Regions from separate parts of the Mycobacterium basiliense genome, predicted to be linked through region 2. Evidence: riboswitches for the same ligand, from Rfam matches in the RefSeq annotation. Region 2 holds a riboswitch; the other holds the start of a gene.

Region 1 (6,307 bases), 1.3 Mb from region 2:
GTGCCTCGATTTCGCCGAGGCGCTTGCCGCGCATCCGATCGCGGCTAAGCGCAACGCGGACCGGGCCGCCATTGCCACCGGGCCGCTCGATTCGGGGGACCTACCGTCCGTCGAACCATCGGCACGCCCGACGCCCTCCCCATCGGCCCCACCCGCCGGGGCACGGCGCCGTCCCCCACATAGCGGTGTGCACACGGCTCCGTTCGTGATTGACGACGAACCCGCCTCAACCAAGGGACCCCACACCCAGCGGCTGGACCGGATGACGGTGGACGGCACCGCGGTCTCGGTACAGAAACGACCTGCCGGCCCCGAGCAGAACGAGGAAGTCTGGTCGTTCTGTCTGGAGCGATACGAGTCGACCGGAGAGCCACACACCAGCATTCCGGTCGAACTTCGCGGCACCTCCATTACCGGGCAGCTGGCCAACGGTGACGTCGTCGGGGTCAGCGGCATCTGGGATGGCGGGACGCTGTTCGCCGACGCGGTGGTCAACTACTCGGTCGCCACTCGGGGCCGACGACGGTCGTCGGTCAAGGTCAAAAACGGCCGGCGAAAAGGGACAGCCAATGCCGCCCCGGGATCGAAGTCCCGCAAGGCGGGAACCGTCGCCGTGATCGTGGGGTTCCTCGCGGTAGTGGCGATCGCGGTCGCCGCGGTATTCCTCACCCACGGGTTCGGGAGGTGGTCGCCCAACGGTCCGGGGCCGATCGTCCAGGTGCAGCGCGCCACCGTGTTCTCTCCGGGTGGTGCGCCCGACCATCCGGGGGATGCGGGTCTGGCCATCGACGGCAATCCGAATACGGCCTGGCCCACAGACGTCTACGTCGATGCCGCGCCGTTTCCCACGTTCAAGAAGGGCGTCGGCTTGGTATTGCAGCTGTCCCAGCCCACCGCGCTCAGCGAGGTAACCATCGACGTCCCCAGCACCGGAACCGAGGTGCAGATCCGCGCCGCCGACAGCGCAACTCCGGCCAGCCTGTCCGATACCACCGAGCTGACTCCCAACGTGCCGTTGAAGCCGGGGCACAACCGCATCAGGGTGAACAACGCGACGAAAACTTCCGATGTGCTGGTGTGGATTAGCAAGTTGGGCACAACAAACGGACAGAGCCGCACGGCCATTTCCGATATCACGTTGCGCGCACGCTGATCCTCGGCCTGCGCGTCTTAGGTCGTCTACCAGGAAATCCGCGTAGGCTCCTCAATGTCTAGGGGCCATCAGAGCTGTCCGGGATGTCAGAGACACATCGCAGGTCAGGAGCGCACATGGATGTCGATGTGGCAGGCGCGAAAGATGCCCGCCAGCTGCGCGAGTTCACCGCGTTCGACGGCTTCTCCGATGATGAGCTGCAGCGTCTTATCGGGGCAGCACATCGAATTTCGCAGTCGGTGCCCTGGCCGCTGATTCGTGAGCAGACTCCGTCGGACGCTTGCTTCATCCTCCTCAGCGGGGAGGCGGGGGTGTATGTGGGCCAGGATCGCATTGCCGTGCTTGGGCCGGGGGAGGTGATCGGCGAATCTGCGCTTCGCCGTGGGAAGCTGCGTTCCGCGACCGTGACGACGACAGGGCCGGCCGAGGTGCTGCGGATCGAGCGCGATGATCTCGACCGCTTGCTCGAGGAGATACCCGCACTACGCGACACCATGGAGGCGACTGCCGCCCGGCATGTACCGGTGACCTTGCCGCCCAAGCCAAAACCGCAACATACGAAAATCAACGTCGCGGTCGCAACCGAGGTGGCAGAACGCTTCGAACAGACCGCCGCTATCGCCGGCATGAGCGTCGCGGCCGCGCTCGAGGATGCGCTCAGCCAGTGGATCGAACGTAACCACAAGCCTTAGCCTGCTGGCCGGTGATCGGTGTCACGGCGATTACCCGCAGTCGGCCCCCGGTCCGGACGGCCGGTCGGGCGTTGTCGGATCGCCGTCCCAGGTGCTCGGCATGGCTGGCGCACGCGGGCCGTCGTCGAATCCGTCATCGGCCAGGGTGAGCAAGCCTGCCGCGGGCCGGGCACCGGCCTTACCCGCGATACCGGCAAACCCGAGAGCACCCGCGCCACCGGATGAGGCGACCGCCGCGGTGATCCGCTCGCCGGGCGCAGAATCGGGTACCGAGTCTGCGTCCAAATCCATGTACTCGTAGCCGCGGCCCAGCTGCCCGACCTTCGCGCGTCGGCGCCGCTGCGCCCGTGCCGGTTCGTGCGGCGTCGGCGCCAGGGCCGGATCCTCGACGCTATCCGGCTCCGACGCTTTCTTGCGGGCACTCGCGCGTGCTGGCCTCTTGGCATCCGCGGTCAGACCACCAACCATGTAGCCGAGGTTCTCCATCCCCACCCCGACGCCGGCCCCGGTCATCGACGGCGGTGCGGTAGTCGGCGGTGGCGACGGCGCGTGTGTGAGGGTCACGGTGGTCGTATCCACGGGCGCCGGCGCTGGCGGAGAGGGCGGGACGTGCGGCGCAAGCGCGACCGGCGGGGTCACGGGCGCGGTGACGGGGAGCGCCGGCGGCGGCACGGCAACCAGGGCCGCCAAGCCCTTGGCACCGAGAGGTGCCAGCACGGCACCAGCTGCCAACGGCACCAACGGAGCGGTCAGCAACGGCACCACGGCCAGGAGTACGGCGGTCTGCTCCAACAGGGTTTTCAGCAGCGCGACGGTATCGGTGATGATCGTGCCGATGGCTTCGACGGTGGTGAACAGAATGGTCAGACCGATCGTCGCGGGATTCCCCGAAGCAAACGCCGCGGCCAGATCGGCGGCGATAAAGGCGAAGGTCTGCGACAGCAGGGTGATATAGGTGGCGATATCCATCGGGTAGCCGAGGGCAAAGGCGATATTGAGCGGGCTGAGGTAAGTAAGCGGATTGCCCAGGATGAGCAGATACGGATCAATTCCGGCAAACAGCGCCTGCAAGAACGGGATGCTTGCCAACCAGTTGATGAACGGTTGTAGGACGTTGTCGTAGAAAGCGGTGTACCCGATCGCCTGCAGCCACTGCAGGATTTGGTTTTGCCAGTCCGGGGGCTGGGCGGCGGCCTGTGCTGCCGTGAGCGCCTGCGCGTCGGCTTTCATGATCGGCGGAGCCGGGGTCGACCGCGGTGCGGCGGCCAATGCCGAAGTCGAAACGGCCTGATAGGTACCCATCACGGCGGCGGCTTGAATCCACATCCGCACGTAGTCGGCCTCGTTGAGCGCGATCGGGATGGTGTTGATGCCGAAGAAGTTGGTGGCTGCCAGCACCGCATGAGTGGCGTGGTTGGCGGCCAGTTCACCCAGGGTAGGCATGGCGGCCAGGGCAGTGGTGTAAGCCGCAGCTGCGGTCTGCTGCTGGATGGCCATTGCGGCGCTGTTGGCGCTTTCCTGCATCAGCCACATTAGATAGGGGCCGTGGGCGGCCAGGTAGGCCGCGGCGGTCGGACCTTCCCACCCCCCGGCCTGCACGGCACCCAGGAGGGCGGTCAACTCCTCGGCCGCTTCGGCATAGGTGGCGCTGAGCGCACCCCACTGGCCGGCGGCTGCCAGCAACGGACCCGGGCCAGGGCCGCTGCTCAGCAGCGCCGAATGCACTTCCGGCGGCGAGGCCAGCCAGATCGGCGCGGTCATCGATCACCGCCGGCGCGCGGGGGCCGGCCGATGTGGGGCGCGACCGGCATTCTTGCGGTGCGGGCTGGTAGGGCCATCAATCGTCCTCCGGTACGACGGGATGCCCGCCGCCTGAGGAACGTGCTAGCCGCTACCGCCGGAAATGGCGCCGCCCACCCGGCACCGCGTCGGCATAGCTACGGCCATCCGCCCAATCCACGAGGCGACGCGCTCCGGACACAACGTGCCCGGCGCGACTGGCAGGTCTTCGGACTCACAGGCTCGCACCGACGATGGTGCTCCTACTAACCGCCGCTTCCCAGTCCCACGGCCATGGGTCCAGTGCCGATGACGATGTTCGTTCCTGCATACCGCTGCGGGACAGTCCCGGATTCACACCGGGTTCCCTCTCGCGACGGATCTGCAATAGCATCCGCCGCTTGATGCCGACGACACTCAGAATGACGCCAGCAAACCAGCCGCGGGACTAGAATACGTGACCTCACGCGTTCGACCCAACGTTGACAACTAAGTCACAGGCGGTGCCCAGCCGACATCGCACGCTTTGGGCGGCCGCTGAGTGTCGGTGCTCGCCGTGGTCACCGCTGCTGCCGCATCGGTGATAATGGCCGAGGTGTTAACCGCATACCTGCATGCGCGCTTTCCCGAGGTGCGCGACACCCTCGACCGCTTCCCCCTCGGCGACGGGCCCACGCCCGTGCGTCAGCTGTCCCGGCTGATCAGCACCCAACCGGTGTGGATCAAGGACGACGGCGTCTACGGCAACGGTGGTTGGGGCGGCAACAAGGTCCGCAAGCTGGAATGGCTGCTGCCTGAGATCAAAAGACAGCGCCGTAGCACGATCTTGACTTTCGGTGGCCTCGGTACCAACTGGGGTCTGGCCGCCACCCTGTACGCCCACGAATTCGGCATCCACACCGCCCTGGCGCTCGTCGATCAACCGGTGGACGAGCACGTCGAGGCCCACCTGCAACGCCTCCGCGCATCGGGTGCCGACATCCATCTCACGCACAGCAAAGCCCGCACGGTCGCTGTTGCGCCATATCTTTACCTGCGCCACCGCCGGCCCTACCTGCTGCCCGTCGGTGGGTCGTCACCGTTGGGGACCCTCGGCTACGTCGAGGCGGGGCTCGAGCTCGCCGCACAGGTACAGGCCGGCGCCATGCCGGCACCATCGTCCGTCGTCACCGCGGTCGGATCCGGTGGCACGGTCGCGGGCCTGTACCTCGGACTGGCGCTTGCCGGTCTCACCGACACCCAGGTGATAGGCATCGTCGTCAACGACAAGCTCCACCTGGATCACCGCTCAATCACATCGCTTGCCGATCGGGCGGCGCGGCTGCTCGAAAGCCGAGGCGCCAACCTGCCACACACCGACTTGCCGGCAAACCGACTGATGCTGCTACGCGACTGGTTGGGCGCCGGCTACGGCCACCCGACCAGTCAGGGCACTCACGCGCTGCAACACGCACGCGAAACCGAAGGCCTTGACCTGGATCCGGTCTATACCGCCAAAACGATGGCGGCACTGCTCGATCTCGCGGCCAACGACCGGCTGCCGGGCGGACCCACGCTCTATCTGCACACCAACGGGCCCCGGTAGCACCCAATCGGTGAAAGCGCCGGGCGCGTGTGTGTCGCTTCGATCGCGATACTGCGCGCACTCACCGCTTCGAGGCTGCCGGCCGTGGTCGGTTATTCGGTGCCGGTGCTCGTCGCCTGGGCGGCGGCACCCAGTTTTGCAGGGCGCTGCGTCCAATCAACTGACAACCGTGGGTAGCGGCCAATTGTTTTGCTGCAGAGGTGAATTCTTGGTTGCTTATCACAATGCTCCGCGTGCATCCGTGGTGCGCCGCGCCCGAAACTACCTGTTGGACAGCCGCGACACCGACCGGTCTACCGTGGCGCTTGCACTGGATCGCCGCCCACTGGCCATCTTTTTGTGCGATCACGTCGACGCCGTAGTCGCCGACCGCCGGGGTGAATTCCACCTCCCAGCCCGCCCGGCGCAGGCGTTCGGCGACGTAGGCCTCAAACTCTGCCCCGTTCATGGCGTCGATTTCTGCCATGGTTGCTCGGGCCCGCCGCCACCGCAGCGAGCCCCGATTGGCCTTTCCGGACACCAAGAACGCGAAGAACATGCCGAAACCGGCTCCCACTAGCCCTATCTCGACGCTTTTACCGATGAACCCGATGATGAGCCCGAAGTAGAGCGGAAGGAACAGAAAGGCACTCTTCATGCCGCGAGCAGATCCCGTGAGCGCGGGAGGTTCGGTGCTCCTGCCGTTGACGAGAACCTGTGCATGAGAGCCGATGATACGGATGGCCGACGACAACCGGCAGCGATAGGACACTAGGGCGTACCGCATCGGTTTGGCATTGCGCTGCTGACCAGTCAGCGTCCGGCCGCATCATCGCTGCGTGGCATGACTCAACGACGCGACTGCGAAATCGTTTGTGCGGTCAAGGAAACCGACCAAGTTCGCCAGCGGTCCACTAGCGCCGGTCCATGCCAACGATGAGCACTGGCGCGGCGAACTCTAGGCCAACATGGAGTCTATCGCGGCACGCGGAACCAACACCTGGGTGGCGCCGACGGCGTCGGGCACCAACTCGCCCTGGCCGAAAAAGAAAATGACGCCATCATTTGTGATCGTGAAGTTCTGGTAATTCGTCGGGTCCAGGCCGGCGCTGGCCACGA
Region 2 (6,307 bases):
ACGCTGTGGTGTATCAAACCCTCGGCGGACGACAAGATCAGACGGGGCATCGTCGCAATCGCCAGCATGCCGGCCGCCCAGCTGGAGCGTTATTACGGCAAGGAGCGAGCGCAAATCCCGATGTATCTGGGCTATGCGTTCCGTGCCATGAACACTCACGGCAGGGCACTGTTCACCCTGGCCCATCGGGCGATGGCCGGCCACAACGAAGATGACTACGTCATCACCGACGGGGAACGGATCTGCAGCACCGCCCTCGGATGGAATTTCGGCGACGGCCACATGCACAACGAACAACTGGTCGCGGCGATGCAACAGCGTTGTCGCTTCGAACCGGGCGAGGTGCGGATCGTCCTGCTCGACGCGCAACCGATCCATCGACAGACCCAGCACTACCGCTTGGTCGACGCCGCGACCGGCGAGTTCGAACGCGGCTACGTGCGGGTGGCCGACATGGTGACCCGGCAGCCGTGGGATGACGAAGTGCCGGTCCAGGTGTCGTCGGACTAGCGTCCCGGGAGTGCGGCGAGCGTAACGTCACGGTGAGATTTCGAGTCGAAACTCACCGCGACGCTACGCTCGCGCAGGCATTAGATGCCCGCTCGGACCTGCTTCGCGGCTGCCACCATGTGCTGCAGTGACGTGGTCACCTCGTCGACGTTGCGGGTCTTCAATCCGCAGTCGGGGTTGACCCAAAGCCGGCTAGCCGGTACGGCTTTCAACGCTGCTTGGAGCGACTCGGCCATCTCCTCGGTGCTCGGCACCCGCGGGGAGTGGATGTCGTACACCCCCGGTCCCACACTGTTGGCGAAGCCGGCCGCGTTCAGGTCGTCCAGCACCTCCATGTGGGAGCGCGCGGCTTCGATGGACGTCACGTCGGCATCCAGATCGGCGATCGCGGCGATCACCTCGCCGAACTCCGAGTAGCACAAATGGGTGTGGATCTGCGTTGAGTCGGCCACGCCGGAGGTAGCCAGCCGGAAAGCCGCTACCGCCCAACGCAGGTACTGGTCTTGCTCGGCATGCCGCAGTGGCAGCAGCTCACGCAGTGCGGGCTCGTCGACCTGGATCACCGCGATGCCGGCCGACTGCAGGTCCACGGTCTCGTCGCGAATGCCCAATGCCACTTGGTTGGCAGTGTCGGCCAGCGGCTGGTCGTCGCGGACGAAAGACCACGCCAGGATGGTGACCGGCCCGGTCAGCATGCCCTTGATCGGCTTGTCGGTCAGGGACTGGGCATAGGTGATCCAGTCGACCGTCATCGGGTTCGTGCGTGACACGTCCCCGTACAGAATCGGTGGGCGGACGCAGCGGCTGCCGTAGGACTGCACCCAACCGTTCTGGGTAGCAAAGAAGCCCTGCAACTGCTCGGCGAAATACTGCACCATGTCGTTGCGTTCCGGCTCACCGTGCACCAGCACGTCGAGGTCAAGGCGCTCCTGCAGCCCGATGACGTCGGCGATCTCCTGCTTCATCCGGCTGACGTATTCGGCCTGGTCGATTTCCCCGGCCCGCAACTGTTGGCGCGCCTTGCGGATTGCCGACGTCTGCGGATAGGAGCCGATCGTCGTCGTCGGCAGCGGCGGAAGATGCAGGCGGGCGTCTTGGCTGGCGCGCCGCGTGGCGGCATCGCCTCGATGTGCACCGGAGGCGACGATCGAGTCGATACGTGCCCGGACCTGTCCGTTGTGCAGGCGCGGGTCTTTCTTCCGGGATGCCGCGGCGGCGTTGGATGCCGCGATCTCGTCGGCGACCGCGTCGCGTCCGTCGCGCAGCGCGCGGGCGAGAACCACGACTTCGGCCACCTTTTCGGCACCGAAGGCCAGCCAGCTGCGTAGGTTGTCATCCAGATCGGACTCGGGTTGCAGCGAGTACGGCACGTGCAATGTTGAGCACGACGTCGACACTGCCACGGCCGCAACGGATCCCAGCAGTGTGGCGAGCCGGCCGAGCGCCGCCTCCAGATCGGTGCGCCAGACATTGCGCCCGTCGACGATGCCGGCGACCAGTGTCTTGCCCGCCAGCTCGGGCGCCCCCACTATGGCGGCCACCGCGCCGGGTGCACCGGCAACCAGGTCGACGCCGATCGCTTCGACGGGAGTGCGGGCCAACGCGGCCAGCGCGGCGCCGGGGTCGCCGAAATAGGTGGCAACATGCAGGGCCGGGCGGTTGCGCAGCGATCCCAGGGCCGTGTACATCCGCTCGGCCAGCGCGGGTGCGTCGGGGCAAATGTCGGTCACCAGCGCCGGCTCGTCGAATTGCACCCAGCGCGCGCCGTTGTCGGCGAGCAGTGACAGCAGTTCGGAGTAGATCGGAACCAGGTCCTCGAGCCGGTCGATCGGTGCGGGCCCACCGTCGACAGCCTTGCTGAGCAATAGGAAGGTGACCGGCCCGATAACCACCGGACGCGCGGGAATTCCGAGTTGCTGTGCCTCTTTGAACTCGGAGAGCACCTTGTCGGGATTCAGGGTGAACTGGGTGGACGGCCCGATCTCCGGAACCAGGTAGTGGTAGTTGGTGTCAAACCACTTCGTCATTTCCAGCGGAGCGATGTCGGCATTGCCCCGCGCGGCGGCGAAATAGCGGTCCAGCTCGTCGGAGATTCCATTGACCCGGGCCGGCAGTGCACCCAGCAGAACCGCGGTGTCGAGCATCTGGTCGTAGTAGGAGAAGGTGTTGACCGGCACCGAGTCCAAACCGGCCTCGGCTAGCTGCGTCCAGGTGTCTCGACGCAGGGAGGCGGCGACGGACTCTAGGTCTGACCGGCTGGTACGCCCGGACCAGTACCCCTCGGTCGCGCGTTTGAGCTCGCGGCGCGGCCCGATGCGGGGTGAGCCGGTAATGGTTGCGGTAAAAGGTGTTTGACTAACGAACTGGGTCACTTCGCGTCCTTCAATCGACGGGCCTAAAAGGCTCAAGCCACCGCCCGTGGACGCACAGCCGATCCGGTTGCGGCGGCACATTTCGTGCACAACCTCAACCGCGACGGCCAAACGCCCATTCCACGAGGCGATGAGCCGCCGGGCGCGGCGCGCCCGGCACAGCTGGCAGGTCTTCGGACTCGCAGGCGCGCACCTGGTGGTGCTCCTACTGGCCGTCGCTTCCCAGTGCCAAATCTGTCAGGACCAGTGCTATAGACGGCGGTCGTTCCTGCATACCGCTGCGGGACAGTCTCGGATTCACACCGAGTTCCCTCTTGCGATGCACCGTTGGGATGCCTCGCTCGATGCCGACGCCGCATAGCGCGATGCCAGCAGACCAGCTGCGTGGCCCAGGTTACTCTGCCGCTCGGTCGGCACGTAGCGGCATGTCAATCAGCAAGTGCGACCGCGATGGGAACCTCGCCGTTGTTGAAGTCGACGGTCGAGTCGGCGGCCAGCGCCGCGGCGAGGACCAGTGCCACGTCCCGCCCGCGCAGCCGCACGTGCGCTATTGCGGCCCCGGCGGCGGCGACGTCATCGGAGTGGTTGGGATTGCCGAAGATCGAACCGACTTGGTCGCCGCCAGGCGAGGATGCGGGTCAGCTGCAGAGCGATCTCTCCGTGGCCGCCTACGACGACGATGCGCGCCATGGTTTGCGACGCTAGGGCATCGAGACGCGGCCCATGATCAGATCGATGAGGGGTTTGCCCGGCGGATATGCACCGGTGAGCGACGACATTGTGTGCCCATAGTCCACCAGCAGCGTGATACCGCTGATACCGAAAGCGGCCGCGCTGTTGAGGAACGCCATGACGTCGCCCATTTGTTCTGGGGTGTGCACTTTGGAACCGATCTCGTCCCGGTAGTCCTGGGCAAAGGTGAGCCACAGGTCCGCATTGGCCTGGGCCAGCGGGGTATCGGTCGGGCCGGGACAGATGGCGTTGATGCGGATGCCCTTCTTCAGAAGGGAAAAGGCCTGTGTTGCCACGTAGGCGTTGATCGCCTTCTTGCTGAAGCCGTAGTGGATGATGCCCTCGGCTTCATGCGCAAAGACCCAGTCTTGAGCCGCCGCGTAGTCGGGCGTGGCCAAAAACTCCATCAGCCGCGGCAGGTCGTTCTCCCACCCCATGCCGGCCACCGACGAAATGAAGCAGATAGCGGATCCGGACGGCAGCTGGTCGTTGGCCAGTAGGCGCTCGATGAGGTGCCGGTGTCCGATGAAGTTGATCTTCATCAGATCGGGCCCGTCGGCGACGCCGGCGGCGGAGAAGACCGCGTGGACCGGGCCGCCCAGCTGTTCAACAGCGGAGTCGATCGACGCGGGGTCGCGCAAGTCGACCTGCACCGCCCGGCCCACGTCGTAGTTCACCGGCGCGTAATCCAGCACGATCACTTCGGCGCCGAGTTCTGCTGCCGACTTGGCGGCCGCTGCGCCCATCCCGGTCGCGCCACCGACAACTAGGGCCCGCTTGCCGTCGTAGCGCAGCCGATCCAAAACTGTCATTGACGTCCCTTCCCGCGGGCCATGCCTACCCGCCTCACTCTAGGGGGAACATATTTTTGGTTCAATAGCGGTCGGGCGGAGGTGGCGTTAGTCGCTGCGCACGGCGGCCCCGCGTAACACCGTGTCACGGGCGTGCAGGAGAGCCGGGCGGGTACCGATCGCGTGCAGGATGTTCTCCGGTATCCACTGCAACCCGATGATGCATCGCGCCAGCATGGTGATGGATGGTGGTTCAATCCGTATGTCATCGGACTGAAGACCTTCGGACAGAAGTGATTTCATCTGCCGCAACCGGGCCGAATAGAGCCAACCCGGGTTAGGAGTGTCTGGTGGTGACTGCCTCATCCAAGCGAGCTGGATCCGAAACTCGTCCGAAAACTGGTCCAGCGCATTGATATTCACCCAGCTCAGCGCGTCCAGCTTTTCGATCGGCGTCCCTGTCGAGCGCAGCACGCTGACCCACCCGGCCTCGACCTTCTGTCCGAAGGAACGCATGATCGAAGCCAGCAGTTCATCTTTGGAGCCGATCACCCGATAGACGGTGCCGGTGCCCAGGCCCGCGGCAGATGCAATGTCTCTGATCGTGGTGGCTTCATATCCCCTGCGCCCAAACTCCATTCGCGCTATCGCGAGAACATGGGCCGCCTTGTCGCCGGGCTCGGCCTGCTGGTCTTCGGTCCAGGTCTCGATCACCTTGTTGGCTGCCGCCAAGGCCGGGGAGGGATCCAGTTGTCCATCGAGTGGCTCTCGAGTTGCCAAACCTTCCAGAATGATCCGGCACATCAACCCAGAAACCTGCTCGGTGGAAGCGTTGCGCCGCATGACATCAAGCCCGACCTGCAGCATCGTCTGGCAGATGCGGTCTGCCAACGTTGGCAGGTCTATCTGGGGCTTGATATAGCCGCTCCACCGGGCGGCACGCAGGGTCTGCAGCATTGCTTCTTGAATCGCTAAGGGCCGCTGCCGGGTCAGTTGCATCAGCTCGGGATCGGCGCTGGGGCCCTCGTAGAACGACATCTGAAGAGCGGCTCGGTGCTGTACGGCGCAGTGGGCGATCGCCGTTCCTAGCTCATTGATCTTCTCCGACACGGGTCGCGAATCGGGTTGGTCCAGCTTTTCCTGCCAGCCGTGGCCGATGCGCTCCAGATCCTGTTGGTACCGGCGGATCAACTCGATCAGGATCGCCTCTTTGGATTCGAAATGGTGATACAGGCTGCCCGGCAGAATGCCTGCGGCATCGGCAATCTCCTGCAACGACGTCCGCAGTCCCGACGACGCGATCAACGACGCGGCGGTCTGCAGAATCTCGGTCCGGCGGGTACCGGAGTCGGTGCCGGCGTGATTCCCACGAGCAGCCGTCCGCCGGCCTGGTCCGAGTACATCCGCCTTGGCCATAGCTAGCGGTGCACGAGTCCGCTGGGGCGTGGCACAGCTGACATCCGCAGTCGTCCCCTTCGGCGAACCAAATCTTTGTTAGAAGGCTATCAGACCGACCAGCGGCAACTACGGCCAAACGCGCAGCTGCAGACGGTGATGTGCCGATTCTAGAGCGCGATGCGCTTGCCGTTGAGGGGCATTGCCAGTCAACGTGGAGCAGGTTGACAGCAAGCTCCCATGCGAAAGTCCGGAAGCCGGCGGAGGCCCTGTCCTAGCATCTGGCCGTGTTGAAAATAGTCGTTTCTGGCGACTGTTGATGTAGCAAAGATTGGGTGTGGAGGCAGCGGCGCGAGTGATGGCGAGTCGGTGATCCGACTGGCGGGTTGGGGTTGCGATGGTATTGGGTTATGCGTGGTTACCGCCGGAGATCAACTCGGCGCGGATCTTCTCCGGTGCCGGCTCGGGGCCACTGTTTACCGCGGCATCGGCCTGGGATGGGCTGGC

The links. Region 2 has a riboswitch for cobalamin ahead of metE (5-methyltetrahydropteroyltriglutamate--homocysteine S-methyltransferase). Riboswitches for the same ligand answer to the same signal wherever they lie in the genome.
Region 1: it holds a riboswitch for cobalamin, as region 2 does, so the genes downstream of both, MB901379_RS13120 (PPE family protein) here and metE (5-methyltetrahydropteroyltriglutamate--homocysteine S-methyltransferase) in region 2, are expected to answer to the same signal.

The regions. Positions count from the first base shown of each region.
Region 1 is NZ_LR130759.1:3,063,933-3,070,239, forward strand. It holds gene MB901379_RS13110 (serine/threonine-protein kinase) at 1-1,153, shown strand, start outside; gene MB901379_RS13115 (Crp/Fnr family transcriptional regulator) at 1,270-1,845, shown strand; gene MB901379_RS13120 (PPE family protein) at 1,876-3,606, opposite strand; cobalamin riboswitch at 3,828-4,042, opposite strand; gene MB901379_RS13125 (1-aminocyclopropane-1-carboxylate deaminase/D-cysteine desulfhydrase) at 4,166-5,209, shown strand; gene MB901379_RS13130 (restriction endonuclease) at 5,271-5,846, opposite strand; gene MB901379_RS13135 (esterase) at 6,147-6,307, opposite strand, start outside.
Region 2 is NZ_LR130759.1:4,353,997-4,360,303, reverse strand. It holds gene MB901379_RS18330 (DUF3556 domain-containing protein) at 1-510, shown strand, start outside; gene metE (5-methyltetrahydropteroyltriglutamate--homocysteine S-methyltransferase) at 591-2,882, opposite strand; cobalamin riboswitch at 3,030-3,242, opposite strand; gene MB901379_RS18315 (SDR family oxidoreductase) at 3,584-4,426, opposite strand; gene MB901379_RS18310 (TetR/AcrR family transcriptional regulator) at 4,514-5,821, opposite strand; gene MB901379_RS18305 (PPE family protein) at 6,198-6,307, shown strand, end outside.